Linked DNA regions of Tahibacter amnicola. The protein of the gene in region 1 interacts with the protein of each later gene in a pairwise test. Links are inferred from orthologs where the notes say so. Each region holds a gene or a part of one and is shown in the gene's direction. Other genes may lie near its edges. The genes, in order: bioH and acpP.

Evidence for each region.
Region 2: the proteins of bioH (region 1) and acpP interact in binary tests that used the Escherichia coli proteins (3 or more experiments, as listed by UniProt). The link is inferred for Tahibacter amnicola from one-to-one orthologs.

What each region holds. Positions count from the first base shown.
Region 1 is NZ_CP104694.1:126,985-137,570, forward strand. What follows is about bases 395-3,179. They hold bioH (pimeloyl-ACP methyl ester esterase BioH), read left to right. Parts: upstream 395-1,285; coding sequence 1,286-2,074; downstream 2,075-3,179. Other genes in these bases: bioF (8-amino-7-oxononanoate synthase), read left to right, coding at 395-1,263; bioC (malonyl-ACP O-methyltransferase BioC), read left to right, coding at 2,071-2,949; N4264_RS00515 (vWA domain-containing protein), read right to left, coding at 2,958-3,179. Also shown: biotin synthase BioB, read left to right, coding at 1-56; more of bioF, read left to right, coding at 85-394; more of N4264_RS00515, read right to left, coding at 3,180-4,142; N4264_RS00520 (YbaY family lipoprotein), read left to right, coding at 4,319-5,161; N4264_RS00525 (hypothetical protein), read left to right, coding at 5,348-6,400; N4264_RS00530 (AAA family ATPase), read right to left, coding at 6,422-7,264; N4264_RS00535 (hypothetical protein), read right to left, coding at 7,383-8,600; N4264_RS00540 (Tex family protein), read right to left, coding at 8,604-10,586. UniProt on the Escherichia coli protein: The physiological role of BioH is to remove the methyl group introduced by BioC when the pimeloyl moiety is complete. It allows to synthesize pimeloyl-ACP via the fatty acid synthetic pathway through the hydrolysis of the ester bonds of pimeloyl-ACP esters.
Region 2 is NZ_CP104694.1:1,987,371-1,997,893, forward strand. The notes cover bases 7,300-10,021. They hold acpP (acyl carrier protein), read left to right. Parts: upstream 7,300-8,401; coding sequence 8,402-8,641; downstream 8,642-10,021. Other genes in these bases: fabD (ACP S-malonyltransferase), read left to right, coding at 7,300-7,307; fabG (3-oxoacyl-ACP reductase FabG), read left to right, coding at 7,384-8,127; fabF (beta-ketoacyl-ACP synthase II), read left to right, coding at 8,880-10,021. Outside these bases: N4264_RS08395 (DUF58 domain-containing protein), read right to left, coding at 1-692; N4264_RS08400 (AAA family ATPase), read right to left, coding at 689-1,648; N4264_RS08405 (ArnT family glycosyltransferase), read left to right, coding at 1,672-3,225; N4264_RS08410 (Maf family protein), read right to left, coding at 3,217-3,804; N4264_RS08415 (hypothetical protein), read right to left, coding at 3,801-4,226; N4264_RS08420 (YceD family protein), read left to right, coding at 4,375-4,884; rpmF (50S ribosomal protein L32), read left to right, coding at 4,974-5,168; N4264_RS08430 (beta-ketoacyl-ACP synthase III), read left to right, coding at 5,363-6,334; more of fabD, read left to right, coding at 6,357-7,299; more of fabF, read left to right, coding at 10,022-10,118; N4264_RS08455 (aminodeoxychorismate synthase component I), read left to right, coding at 10,229-10,523. UniProt on the Escherichia coli protein: Carrier of the growing fatty acid chain in fatty acid biosynthesis.

The sequences.
Region 1 (10,586 bases):
TCTGCGAGCCGGCGGCCGACGGCGAGCGCGGCTGCGGCCGCGCCGCCGCGGCCTGATCCACCGTACGTACCCGACACAGCAGCGATGCGCCGCCCCCACCCGATCGAACGCCTGGCCCGCGTCCAGGCCGAGCGGGCGGCGGCCGGGACGCTGCGGCGCGTGCGCGCGGTGCAGGCCGCCGAAGGGGCCTGGCTGCAGATCGACGGGCGACGCCTCCTGGGTTTTGCCAGCAACGACTATCTGGGCCTGGCGCAGCATCCGCGCCTACGCGAGGCGCTGTGGCGGGCGGCATCGCGCTGGGGCGTGGGCGCGACGGCGGCACACCTGCTCGGTGGCCATCGCGGCGAGCACGAGGCGCTGGAGCAGGACCTGGCCCGCTGGACCGGACGCGACCGTGCCCTGCTGTTCTCCACCGGCTATATGGCCAACATCGGTGTGCTAGCGGCGCTCCTGGACGAAGGCGACAGTGCGGTCCAGGACAAGCTCAATCACGCCAGCCTGATCGACGGAGCCCGCCTGGCGGGAGCCTGTCTGCGGCGCTACGTGCATGGCGATGTGGACAGTGCCCGGCGCCAGCTGGCGGCCGATCCATCGAAAGCAGCCGTGTTGTCCACCGACGGCGTGTTCAGCATGGATGGCGACATTGCCCCGCTCGGCGCGCTGGCCCGACTGTGCCGCGAGGAGGGTGCGGTGCTGCACGTGGATGACGCCCACGGCCTGGGCGTGGTCGGGCCGGAAGGCGCCGGCTGTGTCGCACAGGCCGGGCTGTCAGCCGGGGACGTGCCGGTATTGATGGGCACGCTGGGCAAGGCGCTCGGGGTTGCCGGTGCCTTTGTCGCGGGCGATGCCACGATGATCGACGGCCTGGTGCAGCGGGCGCGCAGCTATGTGTATACGACCGCCATGCCGCCGGCGCTGGCCGCCGCGGCGCGCGTGGCTGTGGAGATCGCCCGGTTCGAATCCTGGCGGCGCGAGCGGCTGGCCCACCTGGTGGCGCATTTCCGCCACGGCGCCGCGGCGCGCGGCCTGGAATTGGTGCCATCCACCACACCGATCCAGCCGGTACTGGCCGGTTCGGCGGAAACCGCTGTCGCGCTGTCCCGGGGTTTGCTGGAGCTGGGCTTCTATGTGCCGGCAATCCGACCACCGACGGTACCGTCGGGCAAGTCGCGCCTGCGCGTGACGTTTTCGGTGCACCACGGCGAAGCGGACGTCGAAGCGCTGCTCGACGCTATCAGCCACGTGCGGCAGAGGCTTTCCTGAAGATTCCAGGCGGTGCGTTCCCGTGCTGCCGCCATCGACCGACATCATGCATATCGAAACCCTGGGCCACGGCCCTGATCTTGTCCTGATCCATGGCTGGGCGATGCACAGCGGCATTTTCGCCCCCCTGACCGAACGGTTGTCGGCCGCGTTCCGGCTCCATCTCGTGGACCTGCCCGGCCATGGCCGCAGCGCCGATCGCGAGGCAAGCCTGGACCCGACGGCGTTCGCGCGGGAGGTGGCCGCCGCTGTGCCACCGGCCCTGTGGATCGGCTGGTCCCTGGGTGGCCTGGTCTGCCTGGAAGCGGCGCGCCTGATGCCTGGCACCGTCCGGGGTGTCTGCCTGATCGCCGCCAGTCCGCGCTTTGTCGTTGCCGATGACTGGCCCCATGCGGTGTCCGCCGATGTCTTCCGCCAGTTCGCCGAAGGCCTGCGCAAGGACTACCACCGCACCATCGACCGATTCCTGGCCCTGGAAGCGCACGGCTCGGACCACGCCCAGTCGGAGCTGCGCGAGCTGAAGGCGCACGTGTTCGACCGCGGCGAACCGGCGCTGCAGGTACTGTGCGAGGGCCTGGGCGTGCTGGAGCAGACGGATCTTCGCGGCGACCTGCCGGACCTTCGCGTCCCGAGCCTGTGGATTGCCGGGCGCCGCGACCGCCTGATTCCCGCCGCGGCAATGCGCTGGTCCGCGCAGACCAGCCCGCAGGGACGCTACCTGGAAACCGCCGCCGGCCACGCGCCCTTCATCGCCCACGGCGACGAGGTGGCTGCCGCCATCCGGTCCTTTCATGCGGAGATCAGCGCATGACGCCTCCCTTCGATATCCGCCATGTGCGCCAGGCCTTCGGCCGCGCGGCAGCGAGCTACGCCAGCCATGCCGTGCTGCAGAAAGTGGTGGAAGACCGCCTGCTGGAACGCCTGGAATACCTGCAGACCGCGCCGCTGCGCGTGATCGACCTGGGCTGCGGACCGGGCCGTGCTTCCGGCCTGCTGCGCAAACGCTGGAAACAGGCCCAGGTGATCGGCATGGATCTGGCCCTGCCGATGCTGCGCCAGGCCAGGCGCCAGGGCAGCTGGTTGCGGCCACTGCCGCGGATCTGCGCCGATGCGCGCGCCCTGCCCCTGGCCGATGCCAGCGTCGATGTGCTGTTCTCGAACCTGTGCATCCAGTGGATCGACGACCTGCCGGCCCTGTTCGATGAGTTCCGGCGTGTGTTGCGCCCCAAGGGAATGCTCGCGCTGTCGACTTTCGGCCCGATGACGCTGCACGAATTGCGCGCAGCCTGGGCGGAAGTGGATCGGGCGCCACACGTGAGCCGGTTTGCGGATATCCAGCGCGTCGGCGATGCGCTGCTGGCTGCCGGGTTTCGTGATCCGGTGCTCGACGGCGAGGATTTCACCCTCACCTACCCGGACACCATGGGACTGATGCGCGACCTCAAGGCGATCGGCGCGACCAACGCCGACAGCGGCCGCAGCCGTACCCTCACCGGCAAATCGCGCCTGGCCGCCGTCGCGGCCGCCTACGAGCCCTTCCGGCGCGACGGCGTGCTGCCGGCCACCTACGAGGTGATCTATGCGCATGCCTGGGGCCCGGAAGCCGGGCAACCACGCCGCAGCCGCGGCGTGGATATCGCCACCTTCCCGGTCGACCAGCTCAAGATTCGCCGGCGCGAAACCTGACGCGGCCGCTAGCGGCCGCGTAGCGCGTCGACGGCCTTGTTGAGGCCCGCGAGGGTGAGCGGAAACATGCGGCCGTCCATCAGTTCGCGCGTGATGCCGATCGACGGTGTCCAGTTCCAGCGCGATTCGTCCACCGGATTGAGCCAGATGGCACGCCGGTAGACGTCGGTCAGACGCTTGAGCCACACCGCGCCGGCTTCCTCGTTCATGTGCTCGATGCTGCCGCCGGGCTCGGTGATTTCGTAGGGACTCATGCTGGCATCGCCGACGATCACCAGCTTGTAGTCGGCCGGATAGGTATGCAGCAGGTCGAGCGTGCGCTGGTGCACGTCCCAGCGCCGCGCGTTGTCGCGCCAGACCCGCTCGTACACGAAATTGTGGAAGTAGTAGTGCTGCAGGTGCTTGAACTCCGCACGTGCAGCGGAGAAGACCTCCTCGCAGATCCGCACGTGATCGTCCATCGAGCCGCCGATATCCAGGAGCAGCAGCACCTTGACCGCGTTGTGCCGTTCCGGGCGCAGCTTCAGGTCGAGCCATCCGGCATTGCGCGCCGTGGCGCGGATGGTGCCGTCCAGGTCCAGCTCGTTCTCGGCGCCCGTGCGCGCCAGCCGGCGCAGGGCGCGCAGGGCCAGCTTGATGTCGCGTGTGCCGAGCTCGCGCGTGTCATCAAGGTTGCGGAACTCGCGCTTGTCCCAGACCTTCACCGCGCGGCGCTGGCCCGACCGGCCCCCGATGCGGACGCCCTCCGGGTTGTATCCGGAATTGCCGAACGGCGAGGTGCCGCCGGTTCCGATCCAGCGCGATCCGCCGCGATGCACGCCATCCTGTTCCGCCAGGCGCTGCTGCAATTGCTCCATCAGCCGTTGCAGGCCGCCCAGGGCCTCGACCTGGGCCTTTTCCTCGTCGGTGAAGACGCGGTCGAACTCGCGCCGCAACCATTCCTCGGGAATACGACCGTAGAGTTCGACCGCCGCGGCATCCACCCCGGCGAAGAAGCCGCCGAAGGCCCGGTCGAAGCGGTCGAACTGGGTTTCATCCTTGACCAGGCAAAGGCGGGCCAGGTGGTAGAACTCGTCCAGCGATAACCGGGCAAAACCGGCCTGGAGCGCCCCCAGCAAGGCAAGCAACTCATTGAGGCTGGGTTTGAGCCCCTGGCTGCGCAGCCAGAGAAAAATCGGATCAACATACGTCAAGTCCTGTCCATTCGCGCAGGCATCGGCCCAGAGCACGCGCCGGGCCGCGGGTTGATGGCATTATTCGACTTTCGATGCCAGGACAGCGTCGGCAAAAATCGCTAGGCTGTCGGGCCCTCTCAGTCGGCCGCGCTCGCTGCGCCCGGCCAGAATTCTACGTTTGCGGAGATCCACCCGTGCACAAGCTTGCCCTTCCGTTGCTCATTGCCAGTGTCGGCCTGGTTGCCTGCGGTCCGTCGACCGATGCCAACAAGCCCGCGGCCCAGGCCAGCCAGGCGGCGATCGCCTCCGCGGTGACGGGCCAGGTGGCGCTCAAGGTCCCTGCCCAGCTGTCGCCCGCCGCCACGCTGACCCTGGAACTGTTCAACGTCTCGGCCAAGCCCAAGGTGCAGGTCGCCTCCTCGACGACGAATGTGGCCGCGATGCCGATGCCGTTCAAGCTGGACGTCGAGCCGGGCAAGATCGACCCGAACTCGTTCTACATACTGATCGCCCGCGTCAAGGACGGCGAACGCAGCTACCTGGCCCCGCGCGAATACCCGGTCCTGACCAAGGGCTCGCCGGCCAAGGTGGAAATCCAGCTCGCGCCCGAACCGACGGCGTCGGAAAAGCTGGAATCCGAATACGGCATGCTCGAACGCGCCATCGGCGGCATGAAGGTCGCCAAGGGCGCCAGCGAAGACGAAACCAGCACCACCGCGTGGGATGGCTTCTTCGACAAGAACGGCCTGCGCTACATCCGCGAGATCACCGATTACGGCGACAAGGGCCGCGTCAATATCTACTTTGCCTACCACGAGAACGGCAAGCCGATGGCCGTGGTGCAGGAACGCGTCGCCGCGATGGCCGAAAAACCCAATTCGGTGACCCGCCTGGGTTGGGACGCCCAGGGCCTGTTCGTGCTGCATACCAAGAAGGAAGGCGGCGCCGTCACCGACGTGAGCGAAGCCGACGCCAAGCCGCTGCATGACCGCGCCGTTGCGCGCTTCGATACGGTTTCGAAGAAAAAGCCGAACTGATCCCGCCTCGCGCCACTGGACGGCCCACGAGCCGTCCAGTTCGTGTCAGCTCCTGCTTCATCGGCGATGATCATCGCCGCCACGGTTTCACGTAGGGCAGGACGGCGCCGTAACCGGGAAGGCAACGACGAACGTTGAAGTCGACGCCTCCCGCCGGTGACGTACCTCTCGCCTGGAGCCTGACGCATGCTTTTCATTCCCGGAACCTTCTCCGCCCGCCGCATCACAGCCCTTCTTGTCGGCTTGGTCGGGACGACTGCCGCGCATGCCGCCGCCTATGTCGGGCCCGACGGCGGCAGCTGGAATGTGGCGTCCAACTGGTCACCACAGATCGTTCCCGACTCAGCAACAGCTGACGTTTCACTTTCCTGCAGCGGCGGCCAGGGCTTCCACATCGATCTTGGTGGAACGGTTACAGTAAACCGAATTGTCGATAGCTGCGCTGGCGCTGGCGAGGCGTGGAATTTGGAGAATGGAACCGTACGGTTTGCTGGAACGGCACCCTACTTTGAATCCGCCGGCCATCATCCGACGACTGCCCCGGCATTACCCGCCGTGATCCTCGATGCCTCCACGCATTTCCATATCGTGGAGGCTAGCAATAGCCACGTCGTGGTCGGCGGAGGAATCAGCGGCAGCGGCTCACTTACCAAGACGGGACCCGGTGCCCTGGGCATGGTTGGAACGCAGTCGCTGACGGGCGCTATTACTGTCCGCGATGGCATGGTTTGGCTACCCGCGGGCTCTACAATTCCTAACGCCACAACAACGCTGGAAAGTACCGGACTACCAGCGGTGCCATATTTGATGGGCGGCGGGCACTTCGGCAATGCCGTACTTGCTCGATACGCCGTACTGCGTCCTGGCGATTCGCCATTCGAGCTGCAATGGGTACCCGGGACGATGACCTTCAGTAGTCTGGCGGTCAACAGCGAAGCATATGTTCACTTCGATTTGACGGAACAAGGCGAGAGGGATCTGGTCGCGGTACAAGGCGAGCTGCAGCGTGGGCAGGACGGCATTCTCCATTTTGTCTTTAAGACTGGCTTCCACGTCATCGGCAGCAGCTTTACGCTCATGACGTTCTCGCAGCAAACGGGATTTGACCTTTCGCATTTCCGATTCACGGTCACCGGGCACACGGGAGGTTTCGGCGGACATTTTGTCCTCACACCGACATCCTTGCAGTTTGTCATCGACAACCTGCCCGTGACGCTCCAATCGTTCCAGGTCGATTAAACGTTCGGCCGGCGCGGTGTCTCAGCCGCCGCGCCGCGCCAGAAACGCAATCTTCTCAAACAGCTGCACGTCCGCTTCGTTCTTGAGCAGCGCGCCGTAGAGCGGCGGAATCGATTTACGCTGGTTACGCTCGCGCAGCGTTTCGACGCCGATATCCTCAGCCAGCAGCAGCTTCAGCCAGTCGAGCAGTTCCGAGGTACTGGGCTTCTTCTTGAGACCCGGCGCTTCGCGCAAGGCGAAGAATGCCGTCAGTGCCTCGTGCACGAGTTCCTTCTTGATGCCCGGGTAATGCACGTCAACGATCGCGCTGAGCGTTTCGGCATCGGGAAAGCGGATGTAGTGGAAGAAGCAGCGGCGCAGGAAGGCGTCCGGCAGTTCCTTTTCATTGTTGGAGGTGATGATCACGATCGGCCGGTGCAGGGCCGTGATGGTCTGGCGCGTTTCGTAGACGTGGAAATCCATGCGATCGAGTTCGCGCAGCAGATCGTTCGGAAATTCAATATCGGCCTTGTCGATCTCGTCGATCAGCACGACCGCGCGCTGATCGCTCACAAAGGCCTGCCACAGCTTGCCTGGCACCACGTAGTTGGCGATCTCCGACGCACGCGCCTCGCCCAGCTGCGAATCGCGCAGCCGCGCTACGGCGTCGTACTCATAGAGGCCGTGCTGGGCCTTTGTGGTCGATTTGATGTGCCATTCGAACAGTGGCGCGCCGAGTGAGCGGGCCACCTCTTCGGCGAGCAAGGTCTTGCCGGTGCCCGGCTCGCCCTTGATCAGGAGGGGTCGCTGCAGGGTGATTGCGGCGTTGACGGCGAGCTTGAGCTCATCCGTGGCCACGTAACGATCGGTGCCTTCAAAACGCATGGGAGTGCCGTGGAGGATCGGACGGCAGAGGATAGCCCGCGTCGCCGGCGGCTCCAACGGCCGCACGCGCCGGACCCGAGGTGACGCGCGCCAGCCGATGGACCGGCCGCATTCACGCTCAGTCCGCCGGTGCCTCGCTCAGTTGCGCGGCACGCAGCTGTGGCTGGCCATCGGTCACCGTTGTCCAGACGAGGAAGGCGCCATCTCCGTGGGGCGCCAGGCGCGGAACGCCCGTTCCGCGGCCACGGGGCAAGGTCGCGATCTGGGTGGTATCCACTGTCGACAAATCGCTGGTGTAACGGGCTGCCATGAGGAAGGCGCCCTCGTCCGTTTCTTCCAGCCAGCTCACCCAGACGGCGTCCTTCACCAGGGCCAGGTCCACCCGCCCGCTGACTGACCGCCGCGCGGGCAAAGTCACCGGCGCGGCGAAGGAGGCGCCGCCGTCCGTAGAACGCGCCAGGCGCAACGTAGGCTGGTCGCCTGGCGCCGTGTACCAGGCGACGTAGACATCATCGCCCCGGGCGGCGACGGCCGGGCCATTTACCGGACATCCCGGCATCGTCCAGTTATCGGCATGGACGGGCCGCGGCGTACTCCAGCGGCTGCCGTCCCAGCGCACCACGGCAATGTCGCGAATTTCCTTCTCGCTCCGGTCGCGGAATACGACGACCGGCCCCTGGCGGGCCAGCGCCACGTCGGTCTGGCAGCAGTCGCACACACGGGCGTCGATCAGCGATTCACCCGCTGCCTGCATCGCACTGGAGAAGACCGCCGTCCGCAGCCCGGTGGCGCCTTCGCCGCCGTGGTCATGGGCGTCCTCGGACGGCGCGTCGCGGCCATCGAGCCAGACCAGGGCGAACCGGTGTGCGTCCATTGGCCAGAGCGAAACGAAACCGTGTTCGGCGGGGCTGCTGTCGGCGTGCGCCGATACGGCGTCGGACCAGGTCCTGCCGCCATCGGCCGAGCGCGTCAGGCGGACGCCGTAGGCATAGGTGCCCGGCGCCGTCTTCTCCAGCCACCAGGCCACCAGGGCGCCGTCGGGCATGACGCGCAGGCCAGGCACATCGGCCCAGTTCACGAACCACCGCGTGCCCTGGGCGACGGTGGCCGACACGGTGAAGCCCTTGCCGTCCCAGCGGCTGAAGCGCAGTTGGTGACCTTTCGCGGCCGTCGCGATCCAGCTCAGGTAGATGTCGCCCTTGGCGTCCGTATCGAGGCCGGGCTGCGCCGCGTGACCCTGCATGGGCAGGGGCACGGGCGTTGAGCGGATGGCGGCACCGGCTGGCGCCACCGCCAGCCCGAGGGCCACGATGACTGCAATGCCGGGCCGCAGCATCGGTCAGTTTCGCTTGGCGCGCGCGAACGCGTCGGCGAAGGCGTTGTTGGTCGGCGCCGGCGCACTGCCGGGCCGCGCACCGCCGGGACGCGACGCGCCGTCACGACGCGGCCCGCGGTCATCCTTGCGGGCTGCCGCGGCACCCGGCGCGCTGGTGCGGGTATCGCCGAGCGGGTCGTCCAGGCGCATGGTCAGGGCGATGCGCTTGCGCGGGATATCGACCTCCAGCACCTTCACCTTGACCACATCGCCCGCCTTCACCACCTCGCGCGGGTCTTTCACGAACTTGGTCGACAGCGCGGACACATGCACGAGGCCGTCCTGGTGCACGCCGATATCGACGAAGGCACCGAACGCCGCGACGTTGGACACGCGGCCTTCCAGCACCATGCCGGGCTTGAGGTCCTTGAGATCTTCCACGCCCTCGGCGAAAGCCGCGGTGACGAACTCCGGGCGCGGGTCGCGGCCGGGTTTTTCCAGTTCACGCAGGATGTCGCGCACGGTCGGCAGGCCGAAGGTGTCGTCGGTGAACTGCTCGGCCCGCAGCGTCTTGAGGAAGCTGGTGTCGCCGATGATCTGGCGCACCTCGCGGCCACAGGCCTTGATGATGCGCTCGACCACCGGGTAGGCCTCCGGATGGACAGACGAGGCGTCGAGCGGATTGTCACCGGCCGGAATACGCAGGAAGCCGGCGCACTGTTCGAACGCCTTGTCGCCCAGCCGCGGTACTTTCTTGAGTGCGTCGCGCGTCTTGAACGGGCCGTTGGCATCGCGGAATTTCACGACGTTCTCCGCCACCGAGGCGGACAGGCCGGCGACGCGGGCCAGCAGTGGCGCGGACGCCGTGTTGACGTCGACGCCCACCGCGTTCACGCAGTCTTCCACGCGGGCATCCAGCGCGCGCGCCAGCTTCACCTGGTTCACGTCGTGCTGGTACTGGCCCACACCAATGGCTTTGGGTTCGATCTTCACCAGTTCGGCCAGTGGATCCTGCAGACGGCGCGCAATCGACACCGCGCCGCGCAGGCTCACGTCGAGTTCCGGGAATTCCCTGGCGGCCATTTCCGAGGCGGAATACACCGAGGCGCCGGCCTCGCTGACCACGACCTTCGCGAGCTTGATATCCGGATGCTTCTTGAGCATGTCGCCGACGAGCTTGTCGGTTTCACGCGAGGCCGTGCCATTGCCGATGGCGATCAGGTTCACGCCCAGCTGCTTGCACATGGCCGCGAGCTGCGCGATGGACTGGTCCCACTGGTTCTTCGGTTCGTGCGGGTAAACGGTGTGGGTCGTCAGAAGCTTGCCGGTGCCATCGACCACCGCCACCTTGACGCCGGTACGGATGCCCGGATCAAGCCCCATGACGACTTTCGGGCCCGCAGGGGCCGCCAGCAACAGGTCCTTCAGGTTGTCGCCAAAGACGCGGATCGCCTCGTCCTCGGCGCCTTCACGGCTCTTGCCGAAGAGGTCCAGCGCCAGGTGCAGGTGCAGCTTCACGCGCCAGGTCTGGCGGCAGGTTTCCAGCAACCAGGTATCCGCCGCACGGCCGCGCTGGGCGATACCGAAGTGCGCGGCAACGCGGCCTTCGGCCTCGGCGTGGCCCTGGTCGGGCTCGATGGTCGGCTCCAGTTCCAGGTCCAGAATACCCTCGTTGCGCGCCCGGAACAGGGCAAGCAGGCGATGCGAAGGAATCGACTTGATCGCTTCGGCGTGGTCGAAGTAGTCGCGGAATTTGGCGCCTTCGGCTTCCTTGCCGGCGACGACTTTCGCGCGGATCTGGCCACGCTCGGTCAGCCATTCACGCAGCTGGCCGACCAGTGCGGCGTCTTCCGAGAACTCTTCCAGGAGAATCGAACGCGCACCGTCGAGCGCGCCCTTGATGTCGTTGATGCCCTTCTCGGCGTTGATGAATGCCTTGGCTGCTTCCTCGGGGGCTTGCGTGGGGTCGCTGCGCAGGCCGTCGGCCAGGGGCTGCAGGCCGGCCTC
Region 2 (10,523 bases), 1.9 Mb from region 1 along the record:
GCCCGGTACTCCCGTAGCGCGCTGAATTCGTCGCCGCCGCGGCGGGTCAGGTACTGCTCGGCCTGGCGGGCGCCGGACGGAGGGGCAGGTGCATGTGGATCCGGACGCGGGTAGACCAGGATCTCCACGCTGGGATTGAGCCAGCTCCAGGGGCGAAACAGGCCGTAGGGCCAGGACGTCCACAGCCGGATGCGCGGCAGGCGCATGAGGCCACGCCGGGTCGTGGCTACATGTAGCGTAGCGCGCATGGGTGAGTTGGCTTCACCGTGCGCGATGGTGACCGCCTCGCCGATGTCCACCCGCACGGCTTCCCGCGGACGTGTGCCGGGGTCGAACACCAGTTGCACCGGGGCGGGTTCGCCGGCAAAGGTCGGGCTGGCGTGGATCGAACGCAGCGTCAGCCCATCCAGGTTGCGGAAGCTGACCAGGACGCTGATGAACGCGACGCCGCCCAGGATGCAGGTCAACAGCAGCGCCGGATTGTTGTTGTAGTTGAGCGCGCCCATCGCCATGACCATGAGCATCACGGCGAACAGCAGGCCGAATAGCGTCGGCAGGACATAGATGCGTCGCCGGTGCAACGCAATGGGTAGCGTCTCGGCCGCGCGCAGGCGCGTCAGCGCCGGCAGCTGGCGTTCCGCCAGTTGCTGCAGGCGGTTCCAGAGCTGGCGGGCAGCTTGCGGCCGTTTCAACGGACCGCCACGTCGGACAGCAGTGCGCGCGCAATCTCGGTGCGGTCGCGCTGGCCGCTCCCCGACGGGGTAAGCCGGTGCGCCGCCACGGGTACGAAGACCGCCTGCAGGTCCTCGGGCAGGCAATAGCCGCGACCCGACAGCAGGGCGTGGGCGCGCGCCGCGTTGAGCAGGGCGAGGCCCGCGCGCGGCGAGAGTCCGGAACGCACGTCCGGATGTGAGCGCGTCGCGCCGATCAAGGCTTGCAAGTAGTCGATCAAGGCGGCGCTGGCGGTGATGGCGGCGCAGTGCTGGCGCAGCGCGTGGATGTCGCCGGCACTCATGCAGGGCGCGAGCGTGGCGATCAGTTGTTGCCGGCTGGTGGAGGTCAGGAGCTCGCGTTCGGCTTCGCGGCTGGGGTAGTCCAGGCTCAGGCGCAGCAGGAAACGGTCGAGCTGCGAATCCGGCAGCGGATAGGTGCCGGCCAGGTCCAGCGGGTTCTGCGTGGCCACGACGAAGAACGGCGACGGCAGCGGGTGCGTCTTTCCGTCGACCGTGACCTGTTGTTCCGCCATCGCTTCGAGCAGCGCGCTCTGCGTCTTGGGCGTGGCGCGATTGATTTCATCCGCCAGGATGAGCTGCGCGAACACGGGGCCGGGATGGAATTCGAACTGGTTGCGGTCGCGTTCGAAGATGCTGACACCGATAATGTCGGACGGCAGCAGGTCGCTGGTGAACTGCACGCGCTGGAAGGAAAGATCCAGCGTCGCGGCCAGGGCATGGGCTAGCGTGGTCTTGCCCACGCCGGGCAGGTCTTCAATCAGCAGGTGCCCGCCGGCGATGAGGCTGACGAAGGCCAGCTTGACCTGCGCGGCTTTGCCCAGCAGCACGCTGTTGACCTGCGCGACGGCGCGGTCGAGGCTGGTCCGCAACGAGGGGTCTAACGCAATGGTGGAGTCGGAGATGGCGGTGGTCATTGGAGCCCAGGGAAGTCCGCGTTGTGCCGATTGATCGCAGTGTAGCCACGGCAGGGGCGCTGCCGCGAGGCTGGCGCCTGGCAGCCATCATCCTGTGGGCGCTGCTGGCCGTTTCCAAATGCTGGGTGGCAGCGACGCTGGCCCCCTTTGGTGACGAGGCCTTCTATTGGCAGGAAAGCCGCGCCCTGGCCTGGTCGTACACCGATGTTCCGCCGGCCACGGCCGTGCTGATCCGGCTTGGCGAAACGCTGTTCGGTCACTCCCCGCTGGGTATGCGCAGTCTGTTTCTGCTGCTGGGGGCGCTGATGCCGCTATGGATCTGGCGGATCGGCGCCCGCCATTTCGGCGAGGAACGGGGCGCCCAGGCGGCGGTAGGATGGATGGCCCTGCCATTGGGCGCGACGCTGGGCGTCATGGCCATGCCCGACGTGCCGCTGACGATCGCGGCGATCGGCGCGCTGGCCGGCTTGCTCGCTGCGGTGACGCAGGGCGGATGGCGTGCCTGGGTCCTGGTTGGTGTCAGCCTTGCCGTCGCCTGGTTCAGCCACTACCGCGCGGCGATGCTGCTGCTTGGTGGCGCGGTGTTCCTGCTCGGCAGTGCGCACGGTCGAGCCCAGTTTCGTCGTCCGGGGTTGTGGCTGGCGCTGGCAATTGCGGCAACGGGACTGGTGCCCCTCGTGCTGTTCAACGCCTCGCATGATTGGCATGGGATGAGCTTCCAGTTCGTCGAGCGACACCCCTGGCGATTCCAGTGGAGTGGCCTGGCCCAGCTGGTGGAGCAGACCATTGCCTCGACCCCCCTGCTTTACGGCGTGATGCTGCTGGCGCTATGGCGGGGATGGCGCCAGCGCGACGCCGATCCGCGCGTGGCGGTGCTGGCCTGCAGCGGCGTGGGGATCGCGCTGGGCTACCTGTTGTTTGGCCTGTTTGCGGACGATGTGCGCTTCCGCGTGCACTGGCCGCTGCCCGCGTACGTGGCCGCTGTACTCCTGGTCCCGCTGCTGCTGGATCTTTCCCGCCGCCACGCGCAACGCTGGGTGTACGGACTGGGCGTAATCGGAACGGGTCTGGCGACGGCCTACCTGGCGATGGCGGCCCATCCCGCATCGATCCAGACGCTGGCCGAGTTCAAGCTGTATCCGCAGAACTTCGTCGGTTGGCGCGAGGCGGGTGCCGAGACCCGCCACCTGCTGCGCGCCGATCCGTCCGCGCTGCTGGTCGCCGACAACTTTTTGCTGGCCGCCGAACTGGATTTCCAGCTCGCTGGTCCAGCTGTGTATTCGCTGGACCACATCCGCAACGTCAAGCACGGGCGCGCCGGGCAGCTACGCATCTGGCAGCGGGACGAGGCAGGCCTTGCTGCCCGGAGCGGTAGTCCGGTGCTGCTGGTGGTGGAAGAGACGTCCAAGCAGGAAGGCCAGGCCCAGTGGCTGCAGAACCTGTGCCGGCACGTGGCCGACCTGACCTTCGTGCAGCGGCTGCGACTGTATGGCGGCCGGAAAATCTTCAGCTGGTACCGCGGCCGGGTGCCGGGACCGCAGGCGCCGGCACAGTGCGCGGCGGACAATTCAGGGTAAGGTGAGGCCGCTTGCGCGCAGCAGGCGGCACAGGGCGATGAGGGGTAGTCCGATGAGGGCGGTCGGATCCTCGTTCTGGATGCGCTCGAACAGGGTGATGCCCAGCCCTTCGCACTTGAAGCTGCCGGCGCAGTCGAGCGGTTGTTCGGCCGCCACATAGCGGTCGATCTCCTGACCCGCCAGGTCGCGGAACCGGACGACAGTGGTGTCGAGGGCCTCGCGCGGCGCGCCCGCTGCGTCGACCACGCAGAGCGCCGTATGAAAGGAGACCGATCGCCCGCTGCAGGCGGACAGCTGGGCCCGGGCGCGCTCCACGCTGCCAGGCTTGCCCAGGACGATCTGATCCAGTGCGGCCACCTGGTCGGAGCCGATCACGATGGCGCCGGGGCATCGCGCCGCGACCGCCAGTGCCTTGGCGCGTGCCAGCCGCACCGCGAGCCCGGCCGGCGCCTCCCCGTCCCGGCGGGATTCATCGACGTCCGGGCCGACCTGCCGGAACGCCGGAAGGATGCGGCGCAGCAGCTCCGCGCGGTAGCGCGAGGTCGAGCCCAGGACGACATCCACCGCCACGGCGCTCATCGACCCTGGGCCTCGCGCAGGGCATGGGTGATCTCGGCGAGGCGATCCAGCTGCTGGCCCATGGAGGCCCGCGACTGTTCGAGCGCGGCGACGGCTATGTCCAGTTCGGGCTGGCTGGCATCAACGGCGTGCTGCTTGATCCACAGGCGGTGTTGCAGCAGATCGCGCAGGGCGGCCTGGACCTTGTCGTCGGCGGTCAGGGCTTCGTCCGCGTCGGTGATCATCTCTTCGGGCAGGTCGACGAGCATGCCGCGCAGGGTCTGCATGCGCTCGCGGCAGGTCAGGAGCTGTTCTTCCAGGGCGTCGGCGCCATCGAGCAGGGCGCGGATGGCCGCCTCGCGCCGGCGCCAGCGGCGCTCGCGCAGGACAACGAAAACGACAAGCGGTACAACGAAAATCGCGATCGCAAAGAGATAGGTCATACGGACGTCCGGCGGTCGCGCCGCAGTCTGCCGCAAGCGGCTACGGGCGTAAACCGAGCCCTTCGGAGGGGTCCACATGGCCTAAGTGGCGGTCCCCAGACCGGTTTCGATTGACTTCTGGCCGGCAGGAACCTATTCTCGCGCGCCCATGTCCGCGCCTTTCCCCGACATTGTGGACGCCTGGCGCATGGTGAGCGCACGACGTTCATTCGACGGCACCCTGCCAATCGCCGGCCTGCCGCGTCTGGCCGAGGCGGTGGCGGCAAGCACAGGCTCGGTCGCCTATGAAGTGGAATTCGGTCGCGATGACCTGGAAACCGCCTTCCTGGCAATCCGGGTGCAGGCCCGACTGACGCTGACCTGTCAGCGTACACTGGAACCGTTTGAATGGCCTGTGACGATCGATACCCGGCTGGGATTGATCACGCGGGAAGAGGAAGAGGCAGGTTTGCCGCCGGGCTACGAGCCGCTGTTGCTCGAGTCGGCTGAAATCCGCCCTGCCGACGTCATCGAGGATGAACTGCTGTTGGCCTTGCCGCTGATCCCGGTGAAGCCGGGCGCGGATGAGGCGGCAGTGGCCTGGTCGAGTGGACCGGCCGAAGAAATGGATTCGGATCGGCCCAATCCCTTCGCGGTGCTGGGCCGGTTGAAGAAATAGCTCCGTCGTGGGCGCTCCGGGCGCAACGCCGGTCGACAGTTGCAGTGCGGCACGTGCCGCGAGACATTCGAGTTTTTTGGAGAAATCCCATGGCAGTGCAGAAATCCCGCAAGACCCCGTCGACCCGCGGCATGCGCCGTTCGCACGACGCGCTGACGGCCAAGCAGCTGGCGACCGACCCGACCACCGGCGAGATCCACGTCCGCCACCACGTGACCAAGGACGGCTACTACCGTGGCCGCAAGGTCATTGACACCAAGGGTTCGGTGCCGAGCGAAGATTGACCAGGCGGACCTTCCGGTCCGACTTGCCTTGAATTCCGGCGCGAAAGCGCCGGATTTCGTTTGCAGAGACCGTGAGCGCGCGTTCGGCACCCGGGACGGGGTTGCCCGACCGGCACTTCTGACTGCGCGCTTGCGTTGATTGTCCGTGTCGCGGTCGGGCATCCGTGGCCGGCTTCCGGCAAGGGGAAAGTGTTCTGATCTATTCACGCATCGCGGGCACCGGCAGCTACCTGCCCGAAAAAGTGCTCACAAACGCGGATCTCGAATCGCTCGTCGATACCACGGACGAGTGGATCCATTCGCGCACCGGCATCCGCCAGCGTCATGTGGCGGCGGAGGGGCAGACCACCTCCGATCTCGCCGAGCGCGCTGCCCGGGCAGCACTCGAATCGGCCGGCGTCGCGGTCAAGGATCTCGACCTCATCGTCGTCGGCACGACCACGCCCGACCTCATCTTCCCGTCCACCGCCTGCCTGCTCCAGCATCGCCTGGGTGCCAACGGCTGCGCGGCTTTTGACGTCAATGCGGCGTGCTCGGGCTTTATCTACGCCCTGAGCGTGGCCGACAAATTCATCCGCTCCGGCAACGCGCGCAAGGCGCTGGTGGTCGGTGCGGAAACGCTGACCCGCATGCTCGACTGGTCCGACCGCAGCACCTGCGTGCTGTTCGGCGATGGCGCCGGCGCGGTCGTGCTCACGGCCGATACGGAAGCCGGTGTCATCTCCACGCACCTGCACGCCGACGGCGGTTACAAGGAACTGCTGTGGAATCCGGTCGGTGTCTCCTCGGGCTTCCGCCCGGAGGAAAAGAACGCCGGCGTGCGCGTGCTGATGACCGGCAACGAAGTGTTCAAGGTCGCGGTGAAGACCCTGGACGCCGTGGTCGAGGAGACGCTTGCCAAGAACGATCTGGACAAGTCCGCCATCGACTGGCTGATCCCGCACCAGGCCAATCTGCGCATCATCCAGGCCACCGCCAAGCGGCTGGAGATGCCGATGGACCGGGTCATCGTGACCGTGGACCGCCACGGCAACACCTCGGCCGGATCGGTGCCGCTGGCGCTGGATTTCGCGGTGCGCTCGGGCAAGGTCCAGCGCGGACAGCTGATGCTGATGGAAGCCTTCGGCGGCGGATTCACCTGGGGCTCGGCCCTGGTCCGCTACTGACCCCTGCTCCGAGGACTCCCCCATGACGGATTCGACCGTTCCCTCCCTGGCCTTCGTGTTCCCGGGCCAGGGCTCCCAGGCCGTGGGCATGTTGTCTGACCTGGCCGCCTCCGAACCCCTGGTCCGCCATACCTTCGAAGAAGCGTCCGCGGGCGTGGGCAAGGATCTCTGGGCGATTTCCCAGCAGGGTCCCGAGGGGGTGCTCAACAGCACCGAAACAACCCAGCCGGCGCTCCTGGCGGCTTCGGTCGCGGTCTGGCGCGTCTGGCGCGCCCGCGGCGGTGCGATGCCGGCGGCGATGGCGGGGCACAGCCTGGGCGAATACTCCGCCCTGGTGTGCGCCGGCGCCGTGGGGCTTGCGGAGGCGGCCGCCCTGGTCGCCGAGCGTGGGCGCCTCATGCAGCAGGCCGTTCCGCCGGGTGTCGGTGCCATGGCAGCGGTGATCGGCGGCGAAGATGCGCAGATCGCGCAGGCCTGCGCCGAGGTGGCGGAAGGCCAGGTTGTCTCGCCGGCCAATTTCAACTCGCCGGGCCAGCTGGTCATCGCCGGTAATGCCGAGGCGGTGGACCGCGCGATTGCCCGCCTCGGCGAGCTGGGCATCAAAAAGGTGGTCAAGCTGGCTGTCAGCGTGCCGTCCCATTGCGCATTGATGCGCGGGGCAGCCGACGCATTGGCCGAACGCATGGCCGCCCTCGCCTGGTCGCTGCCGTCGGTGCCGGTGATACAGAACGCCGATGCCAAGGCCTCTGAAACGCTCGATGACATCCGCGGGGCCCTACATCGCCAGCTGTTCCTGCCGGTGCGCTGGACGGAATGCGTCCAGGCGCTGGCGGCGCGCGGCGTCACGCGGGCCGTCGAGTGTGGTCCCGGCAAGGTGCTGACGGGGCTGATCAAGCGCATCGACAAATCCATCGAAGGCCGCGCCGTTGGCCAGCCGGCTGATCTGGAACAGGCCCTGGCCGACTGGCGCTGAAGCGCTGGCGGTTGTCACGAGGGCAGGGTAGGGAGCGACGCCCGTCGCTGTGCAATTCCACAACAGGAAGAATGCTATGAGTGGAGATCTTCAAGGCGAAATCGCGCTGGTGACCGGCGCCAGCCGCGGCATCGGCGCGGCCATTGCCCGGCGCCTGGCCGAACGCGGCGCCACCGTCATCGGTACGGCGACGAGCGAATCGGGCGCGGCGGCCATCGGCGAAGCACTGGCGCCGCTCGGTGGCGTCGGGCGCGTAGTGAATGTGACGGACGGCGCGGCGGTCGATGCGCTCATCGAGGGCGCCAGCAAGGAGTTCGGCCCGATCAGCATCCTGGTCAACAATGCCGGCATCACGCGCGACCAGCTCCTGATGCGCATGAAAGATGACGACTGGCAGGCCGTCCTCGATACCAACCTCAGCTCGGTGTACCGCACGTCCAAGGCCGTGATGCGCGGCATGATGAAGGCGCGCAAGGGCCGCATCATCAGCATCGCCTCGGTGATCGGCGTGACCGGCAATCCGGGCCAGGCCAACTACGCCGCAGCCAAGGCCGGCATCATTGCTTTCTCGAAGTCGCTGGCGCGCGAAATCGGCTCCCGCGGCATCACGGTCAACGTGGTTGCGCCCGGTTTCATCGACACCGACATGACCAAGTCGCTGCCGGAAGAGCAAAAAACCGCCATGCTCGGCCAGATCGCCCTGGGCCGCCTCGGCCAGCCGGACGATATCGCCCAGGCCGTGGCCTTCCTGGCGTCCCCGGCGGCCGCCTGGATCACCGGCGAGACGCTGCACGTGAACGGCGGCATGTACATGCCTTGAAAAACCGGCCCTGGAACCCAGGGGCCCGGAAAAACAAGGCGTTGACGATACGCGCCAGTCAAACGGGCGTATCTAGTTGCCTCGGTGCGATTCCTCTACAATCTCCCAGCTTTCGTGATGCCAAGGAAGCGTGCGGGCGACTCTCGCGAGAGTCCCCCACGGCCGATGTGCAACATCGGAGCGGCAATCCTGGACTCACACCAGACCAGGATCGGATGGGCAGGAAGCCACCTTTATTTCATTGAACAAATCCCGTTGGGAGGAAGTCGCACACATGAGCAGCATCGAAGAACGCGTCAAGAAGATCGTCGTCGAACAACTCGGCGTCAAGGAAGAAGACGTTACCCAGAACGCCTCGTTCGTCGACGATCTCGGCGCCGACTCGCTCGACACCGTAGAGCTGGTGATGGCTCTGGAAGAAGAGTTCGAGTGCGAGATCCCGGACGAGGAAGCCGAGAAGATCACGACGGTTCAGCAGGCTGTCGACTACATCAAGGCGCACGTCAAGGCCTGAGCCTGGCGTCAATCCTTCAGACGAGCTGCGCCGCATGGCGCAGCTTGCGTTTTGGAATTCCGCATTGCGCTGCCCGCAGGACCCGGCGCGTGGTGCGCGAACACAGGTACACCGGAACCGCGCCTCGTCTCCTGCCGCTCCGTCGCGTCGCCCAATACCGGCGAGTCGCGACGCGCTGCGGCCGTGAACGTGCCCAGGAGGGCAGGTGTCGGCTCTGCGCATTGGAACTCACAACCGTATGAGCAAGCGTCGCGTCGTCATTACCGGTCTTGGCATTCTCAGTCCCGTCGGCAACGACGTGGCCACGGCGTGGAACAACATCGTCGCCGGTGTCAGCGGTATCGGGCCCATCACGCATTTTGATGCCAGTGCCTATTCCACCCGCATCGCCGGTGAAGTCCGTGGCTTCGATCCCGCCAACTGGATCGCCGCAAAGGACGTCAAGAAAATGGATCCGTTCATCCACTACGGCGTCGCCGCCTCGCTGGATGCGCTGAAGGATTCGGGTCTGGAGATCACCGACGCCAATGCCGACCGGATCGGCGTGAGTGTCGGCGCCGGTATCGGCGGAATCACCACGATCGAAAAAACCAGCCAGACGCTGGCTCAGAGCGGCCCGCGCAAGATTTCGCCGTTCTTCGTGCCCTCGACGATCATCAACATGATTTCGGGCAACCTCTCCATCATCACCGGCGTGAAGGGACCCAATCTCGCCACGGTGACGGCCTGCACCACGGCCACGCACAACATCGGACTGGCCGCGCGCCTGATCGCCTACGGCGACGCCGACGTCATGGTCGCCGGCGGCGCGGAATATTCCACCACGGGCACGGCGATCGGCGGTTTCTGTTCGGCGCGTGCGCTGTCCCAGCGCAACGATGAACCCACCAAGGCCAGCCGCCCCTGGGACAAGGACCGCGACGGCTTTGTCCTCTCCGACGGCGCCGGCGTGCTGGTGCTGGAAGAATACGAACACGCCAGGGCCCGCGGCGCGCGCATCTACGCCGAACTCGCCGGCTTCGGCATGAGCGGCGACGCCTACCACATGACCTCGCCCAGCGAGAACGGCGAAGGTGCCGCGCGCTGCATGGTCAACGCCCTGCGCGATGCCGGTATCAACCCGGCCGATGTGGCCTACGTGAACGCCCATGGCACCTCCACCCAGGCCGGTGACCTCGCCGAGACGCAGGCGCTCAAGAGCTGCTTTGGCGACCACGCCTACAAGATGATGGTGTCGTCGACCAAGTCGATGACCGGTCATCTGCTGGGCGCCGCAGGCGGTGTCGAGGCGATCTTCTCGATCCTGGCGATCTATCACGGCATCATTCCGCCGACGATCAACCTCGATGAACCCGGGGAAGGTTGCGACCTCGACTTCGTGCCTGGTGCGGCCCGTAATGTGAAGGTCGATACCGTGCTGTCGAACTCCTTCGGTTTCGGCGGCACCAACGGAACACTGGCGTTCCGGCGCATCTGACAACAACCCGACAGCCCCCGGCGGAGATGCCGGGGGCCGGGCGGAAACACCGCATGGTCGAGACCGCCGCGCAACCAGTCACCGCTTCTTCGCGGATTCACGCCATGGCAATGGATACCGGGCTGACCGCCAATCCTGTCGTGCGGGTGCTTGACGGCACCCGCGATCTGCTCTCCCTCGCCGGATCTGACCAGGCCCGTTATCCCTGCCTGTTTGAAAGTGTGGCGTACGGTACGCACCAGTCGCGCTGGGACATCCTGCTGGCTTTTCCGCAGGACGCATTGAGCCAGCCGTTCGGCGGCCGCGTGACGGACGCCGAAGGCAACGATCACGGTACGGACTTCCTCGCGGCGCTCGATCGCCTGTGGCAATCGTTGCGCACATCGCCGGTGTCGGCCGAATTGC